2 regions of the Peribacillus sp. YIM B13481 genome follow, and region 1 is predicted to be linked to the other one. Evidence: riboswitches for the same ligand, from Rfam matches in the RefSeq annotation. Region 1 holds a riboswitch; the other holds the start of a gene.
The links. A riboswitch is a leader RNA that binds a small molecule or an ion and turns the genes downstream of it on or off. The one in region 1 is predicted to bind glycine.

Region 1 (4,436 bases):
ATCCGCCCAATTCTTTGTTCAAGCCTCATGGGGTTCCATGGCAGGTCAAAATTAATCAAGTGATGGCAGAACTGAAGGTTTATCCCTTCCCCGCCAGCTTCTGTTGCAATTAATACCTGAATTTTCTTTTGGAATAATTCTCGCATCCAGTCTTTCTTTCCACGTTTAAATCCGCCTCGGAATGGGACTGAAGAAATTCCATTCTGTTGAAGGTACCATTGTAGATAAAGCTGAGTAGCTCGGTATTCGGTAAAGATAATCACTTTGTCATCAATTTTCTTGATCAGTTCCAAAGCTTTTTCAGCTTTTGAATTCTGAACCGTTTCATTCACTTTTGTAAATAAATCATCAAGCTTTGCCAAAAAGTCAGGGGTAGGCTGGTCGTATTTGGCTTTCATGTTTTTTAAAGTATAAAAGACCGCCTCTCTGCTGCTGCAGGCTTCTCTTTGGAGAGTGAGAGCTGAAAAGGCGCTTCCTTTTGTTCCATCAGAAATAGGTTTGAATTTTGAAACTGCATCGTACAATGCCTGCTCGGTTGGAGAAAATTCAATGGTGATGGTTTCCACATGCCTTTTTGTCCATTCAATACCAGTATCGGCCCGCCGGTTTCGAATCATCACAGTGTTGACCAATTCCTTTAGGTGTTCATCTTCAATTATGTTCCGGCCTTTCCCTTTATATTTTTCCGAAAAGAGTGAGGCATTTCCCAAGTGGCCTGGTTTTAATAACGAAACGAGGTGAAAAATTTCCTCGACTTTATTTTGAATGGGAGTAGCTGTCAGGAGTAAACAAAATTTCTTTTTCAGATTTTGGACGAATTCATAGTTCTTCGTCTTATTATTTTTAAGTTTATGAGCTTCATCAATGATGATGAAGTCATATTCCTGATTGAAAATGATATCACGATGTGGAGCGCGTTTCGCTGTATCAATGGATGAAATGACCACATCACAGGAGTCCCATACATAACTTTTTCTCTGAACGACTGCCGGAATATGAAACTTCGTATTCAATTCAAAAGCCCATTGTGTTACAAGGGAAGCTGGTACAAGGATCAATACCTTCTTTACAAGGCCTCTGATCATATACTCCTTTAGGATCAAGCCGGCTTCAATTGTTTTTCCGAGACCTACTTCATCTGCTAAAATGGCCTTTCCATTCATCTTTTCCACCACTTGCTTTGCAGCTTCCAATTGATGGGGAAGCGGGGTTAACTGAGGAAGGTGCTTGGGTGCCTGTAAACCTTCAAAATCAGGAATGATGAGATTTTCCTCCATTTTAACCGCCAACTTATAAAGCTCCCAATTTCCCCATGGACCATCATTTTCCACTTTTTGTAAAAACTCGTCATTCCATTCAGAATTGAAGGATATATTGATTTTCATAGAAATAACTCCCTCTTAAATCATAAATTCCTTAATATAAGGTCAAAAACCGAACATTTCATATGTGAAGTAAGAAAAATATTTCTCTTCAAAAGATATTGCAGAGATAAGTTTCTTAGGGTAGGATATAAGTATATTTAGAAAATTCCAATTTCCAAACGCTAAAAAGAATTTTTGTATCGATTTTGCAGTTCGCGTTTTCTTAGTATGGGCTATAGGTACCTGCTTTATCCATGATTACCGAAGGAGATCATTTAAACGTTTTTCTGGAGTTTTTGGAGATTTGGCAGAGAATGCATTCTATGATGCTCAAAGGTTTTACTAATGGGTGGGGCTTATTCGCTTAATTTCATTGGTAGACCATAATATGCGGGTGAAGATAAGGGGAGAGACTACGGATGTAGCGCCGAAGGAGCAAACTTAGCAGTGAATCTCTCAGGCAAAAGAACTCTTATTGGACGCAACTCTGGAGAGCGCCGCCCGTTTGGGACGGCCACCAAAGGGGAAAACCTATTATATAGGTAAACTTTCAGGTTTCAGGACAGAGAAAAAGCTCAAACGGGCTTTCTCTGTCCTTTTTTGTGCTTTTTTCACATCATGAATCAGAATATCTGATGCGTAAGGACAAAAAGCTTTGATAATGAAGCCAATTTAATTTTAAAAAATCTGAGGGGGGTCATTTTTTGACCAATTTAAAAAGAACACCACTATTTGAGGTTTATCGTGAATACGGAGGGAAAACGATTGATTTTGGCGGCTGGGAACTTCCTGTCCAATTTTCGGGTATAAAGGACGAACATGAAGCCGTACGTACAAAAGCGGGTCTGTTCGATGTATCGCATATGGGGGAAGTTGATGTTAAGGGTCCTGGGAGCCTTTCCTTTTTACAGAAGATGCTGACTAATGATATATCAAAGCTGCAAACGGGCGGTGCCCAATATTCGGCCATGTGTTATGAAAACGGCGGGACGGTTGATGATCTCATCGTTTATAAAAGGGCGGAAGACGACTATCTGCTCGTGGTCAATGCAGCGAATACAGAAAAAGATTTCGATTGGCTGCAAGCTAATCTAACGGAAGATGCCCAAATTACGAATGTATCGAGTGACTATATACAGCTAGCACTTCAAGGACCATCTGCAGAGAAGATATTGCAAAAACTTTCAGAAAATACTGCCTTAAGTGAAATTGGATTTTTCAAGTTCAAGGAGAATGTCATGATAAATGGTATCTCCACGTTGGTATCCCGTACTGGATATACTGGTGAAGATGGTTTTGAAATATATAGCGACAGTGAAAACGGCCCTGCCCTTTGGAAGGCGATAATGGATGCCGGAAAGGAAGAAGGGATACAGCCGATTGGTTTAGGTGCTCGTGATACCCTGCGTTTTGAAGCGAAACTGCCGCTGTATGGGCAGGAGCTTTCAGCGGACATTACTCCAATAGAAGCCGGGATTGGTTTTGCGGTAAAAGTGGATAAGGAAGCCGATTTTTTCGGGAAAGCCGTTCTTGCTGAACAAAAGGAGAAAGGGGCACCCCGGAAGCTTGTGGGAATTGAAATGATTGACCGTGGCATTCCTCGTCATGGGTATAAGGTCTACAGCGGGGACAAAGTCATTGGGGAGGTCACGACTGGTACCCAATCACCAACGTTGAAGAAAAACGTAGGATTGGTACTTATCGATAAGGAATATTCGGTGCTGGATGCGGAAATTGAAGTGGAAATCCGTTCCAAACGTTTGAAAGCCGTTATAATACAAACACCTTTTTATAAAAAACCACGTAAATAGAGGGGAATGGTCATTAGATGAAACATCGTTATTTACCCATGACAGAGCAAGATAAACAAGAAATGCTGGAAGTTATAGGGGTACCTGCTGTTGAAGAACTTTTCAATGATATCCCTGAAAGTGTTCGCTTTCAAGGAGAATACGATATCAAGCCTGCTAAATCGGAACCTGCATTAATGAAAGAATTATCAAGGCTTGCTGCCAAGAATGCGGATCTTAAAAATTATGCTTCCTTCCTTGGTGCGGGTGTCTATGACCATTATGCACCGGTCATCGTCGATCACGTTCTTTCCCGTTCTGAATTTTATACGGCTTATACTCCCTATCAGCCCGAAATTTCACAGGGTGAGCTGCAAGCCATCTTTGAATATCAAACGATGATTTGTGAATTGACGGGTATGGATGTAGCTAACTCCTCCATGTATGACGGCGGGACTTCGCTGGCTGAGGCGGCCATGCTTGCTTCAGGTCAGACACGGCGCAAGAAGATTCTCATTTCAGGAGCAGTTCATCCTGAATCAAGAGAAGTTGTGAAGACATATGCCAAAGGGCAACGCGTGGAAGTGATTGAAATTCCTTATAAAGACGGTGTGACGGACATGGCTGCTTTAAAGGAATTAATGAATGATGACATTGCAGGAGTGATTGTGCAATATCCGAATTTTTTTGGCCGGATAGAGCCATTGAAAGAAATGGAAGAAATCATTCATGGCGTCAAGTCCATGTTTATCGTTTCCAGTAATCCGCTTGCACTGGGGGCTTTGACACCCCCAGGTTCACTCGGTGCAGATATCGTAACGGGAGATGCTCAGCCATTCGGCATTCCAGCGGCATTTGGGGGACCTCATTGTGGATATTTTGCCGTTACTAATAAACTTGTTCGGAAAGTTCCGGGCCGGCTCGTCGGTCAAACGGTGGATGAAAATGGAAAAAGGGGGTTTGTGTTGACACTTCAAGCTCGTGAGCAGCACATTCGCCGTGATAAGGCCACATCCAACATTTGTTCCAATCAAGCGTTGAATGCCTTGGCAGCTTCTGTTGCAATGACGGCGCTTGGGAAAAAGGGTGTCAAAGAAATGGCCGTGCAAAATATTCAAAAAGCGCACTATGCGAAAAAAGCTATAAAGGCAAAAGGGATAGAAGTGATGTTCGACGGTCCTTCGTTTAATGAATTTGTCATTAAACTGCCTGCTTCGTTTTCAGAAATCAATAAAAACCTTTTTGAAAAAGGGATGATTGGCGGCTTCGATTTAGGGACGGT
Region 2 (4,436 bases), on a different contig from region 1:
CACTTTCTTTGTTAGTCTTTACTACAAAGCCGATTCCTGCTTCCAGCGGGCTGATATCGTTACTTAGTTCTTGGCCATAGAGTGCAAGACGTGCTTCCAGCCGAAGCGTGTCCCGTGCACCAAGTCCGCATGGTTTTAATCCATTCGTGGCTCCCGCTTCTAAGATCTTTTCCCAAAGTACTTCCGCTTTGTCTGCAGATAAATAAAGTTCATATCCATTTTCTCCTGTGTAACCTGTACGGGATACAATTACATCGGTAATCCCCGAGATGTTGACATGTTGGGCGAATTTAAAAGTACCAATTTCTGATAAATCTATTTCCGTTAACTTTTGCAAAATGCTTTCTGCCTTTGGTCCTTGGATGGCAAGCTGAGCGATGTCTTCAGAAATATTTTGGAGTGCCATCTCTCCTTTTACATGCTGCTTCATCCATTCGTAATCTTTCTCAATATTTGCGGCATTAATGACGAGTAAATATTTTTCATTCCCTAATTTATAAACTAATAAATCATCGACGGTTCCACCGTCTGGATAACACATTGCGGTATACTGTGCTTGATTGATGCTAAGCTTTGTTACATCGTTTGTAACAAGGTAGTTAATATAACTCTCGGCATCTTTCCCTTCCACAAGTACTTCTCCCATATGAGAAACATCAAAAAGTCCTGCTTCAGTTCGAACAGCTTCATGCTCTTCTAAAATGCTAGTAAATTGAACCGGCAGAGCCCAGCCACCAAAATTAATAACTTTTGCTCCGTATTTTTTATATACTTCAAAAAGCGGTGTTTGCTTTAATGCTGTTTCAATACCCATGATCTACCCCCAATTATGATTTTTTGTAAAATAGATGTTCTTTCACCTGTTACCGGTTTCTTTCATTGCCATGATTCCAAAAGACATATCTCGCTGCCATGGCCGTTGCTCAGGTTTCAGCAAAGGCATAATTGCTGCCCCTTTCTTCACACAGTCGTTGGCTCTTGAAATAACGGATAAACACCACAAATCTCTTTAGTTGTTACTCTTGCTTTCTCAATAACGGCTTTATTCCCTTTACTTTTTAGAACCGTTGCAATCACTTCGCCAATTTTCACCATCTCTTCCTTCTTCATGCCTCGAGTTGTTAAAGCTGCTGTCCCCATTCGGATACCGCTAGTAACAAATGGCTTTTCTGGATCATAGGGAATCGTATTTTTATTAACGGTAATGCCCGCGTCTTCCAATAACTTCTCTGCTTCTTTTCCTGTTAAATTCCACGGACGTAAATCCAAAAGGACAATATGATTATCTGTTCCGCCAGAAACAAGGGCTGCACCTTCATTTTTTAATGTTTCGCCAAGTGTTGTAGCATTTTCAATGACTTGTTTCGCATAATCCTTAAAGCTTGGTTGTAAAGCCTCGTTGAAAGCAACTGCTTTTGCTGCAATGATATGCATTAGTGGACCGCCTTGAATTCCCGGGAATACGGATTTATTAATCGCTTTGCTTATTACTTCATCGTTCGTTAAAATGATCCCCCCCCGTGGTCCTCTTAATGTTTTATGAGTTGTACTTGTAATAACATCTGCATATGGGATTGGGGATGGATGAAGACCAGTAGCTACCAGCCCGGCTATATGAGCCATATCCACCATAAGTTTTGCACCAACTTGATCGGCAATTTCTCTAAATCGTGCAAAATTAATCGTTCTTGGATAGGCACTTGTCCCAGCAATAATCAATTTAGGTTTTTCTTTCTTTGCAATAGCTTCCAACTCATCATAATCAATTAGCTGAGTATCTTCTCTAACTCCATAAGACACAACTTCAAACCATTTTCCTGAAACGCTGACTGGACTTCCATGAGTTAAGTGGCCACCATGTGAAAGGTTCATCCCCATCACCTTATCACCAGGCTGAAGCAGTGCGAAAAAAACTGCGAAATTGGCTTGTGCACCTGAGTGAGGCTGAACATTTGCATATTTGGCACCGAAAAGCTTTGTTAATCGCTCAAGAGCTGCTTGTTCTGCCACATCGACAAATTCACATCCACCATAATAGCGCTTTCCTGGATAACCTTCTGCATATTTATTTGTCATCACGCTTCCCATGGCCTCTAATACATCAGGGCTAACAAAGTTTTCTGATGCAATCAATTCCAGTGTTTGATGTTGACGTTGTCCTTCCTTCTCAATGGCTTCAAAAATGGTTAAATCATTTTGTTGTAAACTCATTTTATTTTCCTCCTCAACGTTTTTACCTAATTCTGAATTTTCGCTCAATTAATTTCAATATGGTACTAAACACTTAAGTTTCTTTCCCCCTACAGGCCTACTTTTCTATGAAAACTGTTAATAACAGTATGCTTTACACCCTTTTTTGCACGCAAAAAAGGACAGAAAAGGGTCGTAGCGTTCTCTACCCTTCTCTGTCCTTTTACCTGAGAGTTTAGCTCCATTTTTAATAGAGCCTTTCCCCTTTGGTGGCGTAAATGTTTATACGCGCTCTCCAGAGGTGCGTCCATTTGTGGTTCCATCTACCTGAGAGATTTGTTCCAAGGGTCTTTTTGGAACTTGCTCCTTCGGTGGCTTGTCGCTTTGCACTCTCCCACAACTGTCATCCGCTTATTCAATTGGTACATTTAGAATAGTTGTTGATAATAATTATGTCAAGCATTTTTGAAAGCGCTAACAATAATATTCTAAGATATTTTTTTGAATTTTAATATGATCATCCAGATATCTTAAGCTTTTTATAACGGGCAGTTTTTTACCCACCGAGTTGGAAAATATGGAGCGGCAGCTATCTGGACAAACATCGTTAATGGGATCAAAGGGTTTCTTGCCACTTAATTCCCCGCTGCCTCTCTCTGATTCGCCTGATCTACCTTCGTTTTGCGCATCTTATAAATCGCAATCAGCATAATAAACCAAACAGGAGTTACGATTAAGGCAACACGAGTATCGTTCGCAAGTGCAAGAACAACAAGGACGAACGCTAGGAAAGCAAGGATCAAGTAATTGGAAAATGGATAAAGTGGTAATTTAAATTTGTTCATTTTCACTAGATCTGGTCTTGTTTTACGATATTTCAAATGGCTGATGACTGTAATTCCCCAAATAAAAATGAAACATACTGTAGAGATACTTGTAATCAAGGTAAATACTCCTTCAGGCATTAAATAATTCAAAACAACGGAAATTAAAATGACAACCGTTGAAAAGACCAATGCATTGGAAGGTACTTTACGGTCATTAAGTTTTGCAAACGGTACAGGTGCATTTTTATCTTTGGCAAGTGAGTATACCATCCGGCTTGTACTGAAGATTGCACTGTTACATGCCGAAGCCGCCGATGTTAAGACGACAAAATTGATGATACCAGCAGCTCCAGCGATACCTACGGCCAAAAATACTTGGACGAATGGGCTTTCCGTTGGGATGATTGCGTTCCACGGATAAACACTCATAATGACAATAAGTCCGCCAATGTAGAAAATTATAATCCGAATAGGAATATTATTGATCGCTTTGGGGATAACTTTTTCTGGATCCTCTGTTTCACCTGCTGTTAGTCCTACAAGTTCAATGCCAACAAACGCAAACACTACCATCTGGAATGAGAGGATAAAACCATTTATTCCATTTGGGAAGATACCTTCGTGACTCCATAGATTCGTGAAACTTGCTGCGCCTGAATCAGTGGAAAAGCCTTTAATAATCATGAAAATACCGATAACAATTAGTGCTAGAATAGCTATGACTTTAATTAATGCGAACCAGAACTCCATTTCGCCAAATAGTTTTACCGTTGCAAGATTCATAAATAGCAGAATGACAAGTGCAATTAATCCTGGCATCCACTGTGGTACAGAGGGAAACCAGTATTGAGTATAAAGACCAACTGCTGTTAAGTCGGCCATTGCGATTGAAATCCAGCAAAACCAGTAGGTCCAGCCGGTTACAAATGCAGCCATATTACCTAAATAGTCTCTTACAAAGTCGACAAAGGAATGATAGTGCAAATTAGATAAGAGTAGTTCTCCAAGTGCGCGCATGATTAAAAAGCAAATGACGCCTGTAATCATGTAAGCAATTAAAATGGATGGCCCGGCTAAATGAATAGATTTTCCTGCTCCAAGAAATAATCCCGTTCCGATTGCCCCACCAATAGCGATGAGTTGTACGTGCCTGTTTTTTAGCCCTCTATCTAACTTTTGTTCCTGCATACGAATTCCCACTTTCTACTTTTATAGGATACTTGGATTTTTCCCCAATAAAGAGTCTGTCTTTCAATGAGTGTGAATTATTAGCGTACTGGGAAACTGTCCACCACTGTAAGCGCTTTCTTGGATAGGTACTAGATATAGTGAAATAGATCTACCATCCTTTTTGAAAATATAGCGTTAATTGTACAAATCAAAAGATAGACTCATTTATCATTAATGCACCTCCTTTCT

Region 2: linked by a shared signal. The riboswitch ahead of glyA (serine hydroxymethyltransferase) and the one ahead of gcvT (glycine cleavage system aminomethyltransferase GcvT) in region 1 are both predicted to bind glycine.

Annotation. Positions count from the first base shown of each region.
Region 1 covers NZ_JBHZPE010000003.1:153,142-157,577, forward strand. Annotated here, with positions in the region: gene ACFX4X_RS03810 (DEAD/DEAH box helicase) at 1-1,385, opposite strand, end outside; glycine riboswitch at 1,759-1,846, shown strand; glycine riboswitch at 1,850-1,932, shown strand; gene gcvT (glycine cleavage system aminomethyltransferase GcvT) at 2,069-3,175, shown strand; gene gcvPA (aminomethyl-transferring glycine dehydrogenase subunit GcvPA) at 3,193-4,436, shown strand, end outside.
Region 2 covers NZ_JBHZPE010000023.1:21,047-25,482, forward strand. Annotated here, with positions in the region: gene gcvT (glycine cleavage system aminomethyltransferase GcvT) at 1-814, opposite strand, end outside; gene glyA (serine hydroxymethyltransferase) at 961-2,211, opposite strand; glycine riboswitch at 2,396-2,499, opposite strand; gene ACFX4X_RS14360 (amino acid permease) at 2,826-4,205, opposite strand.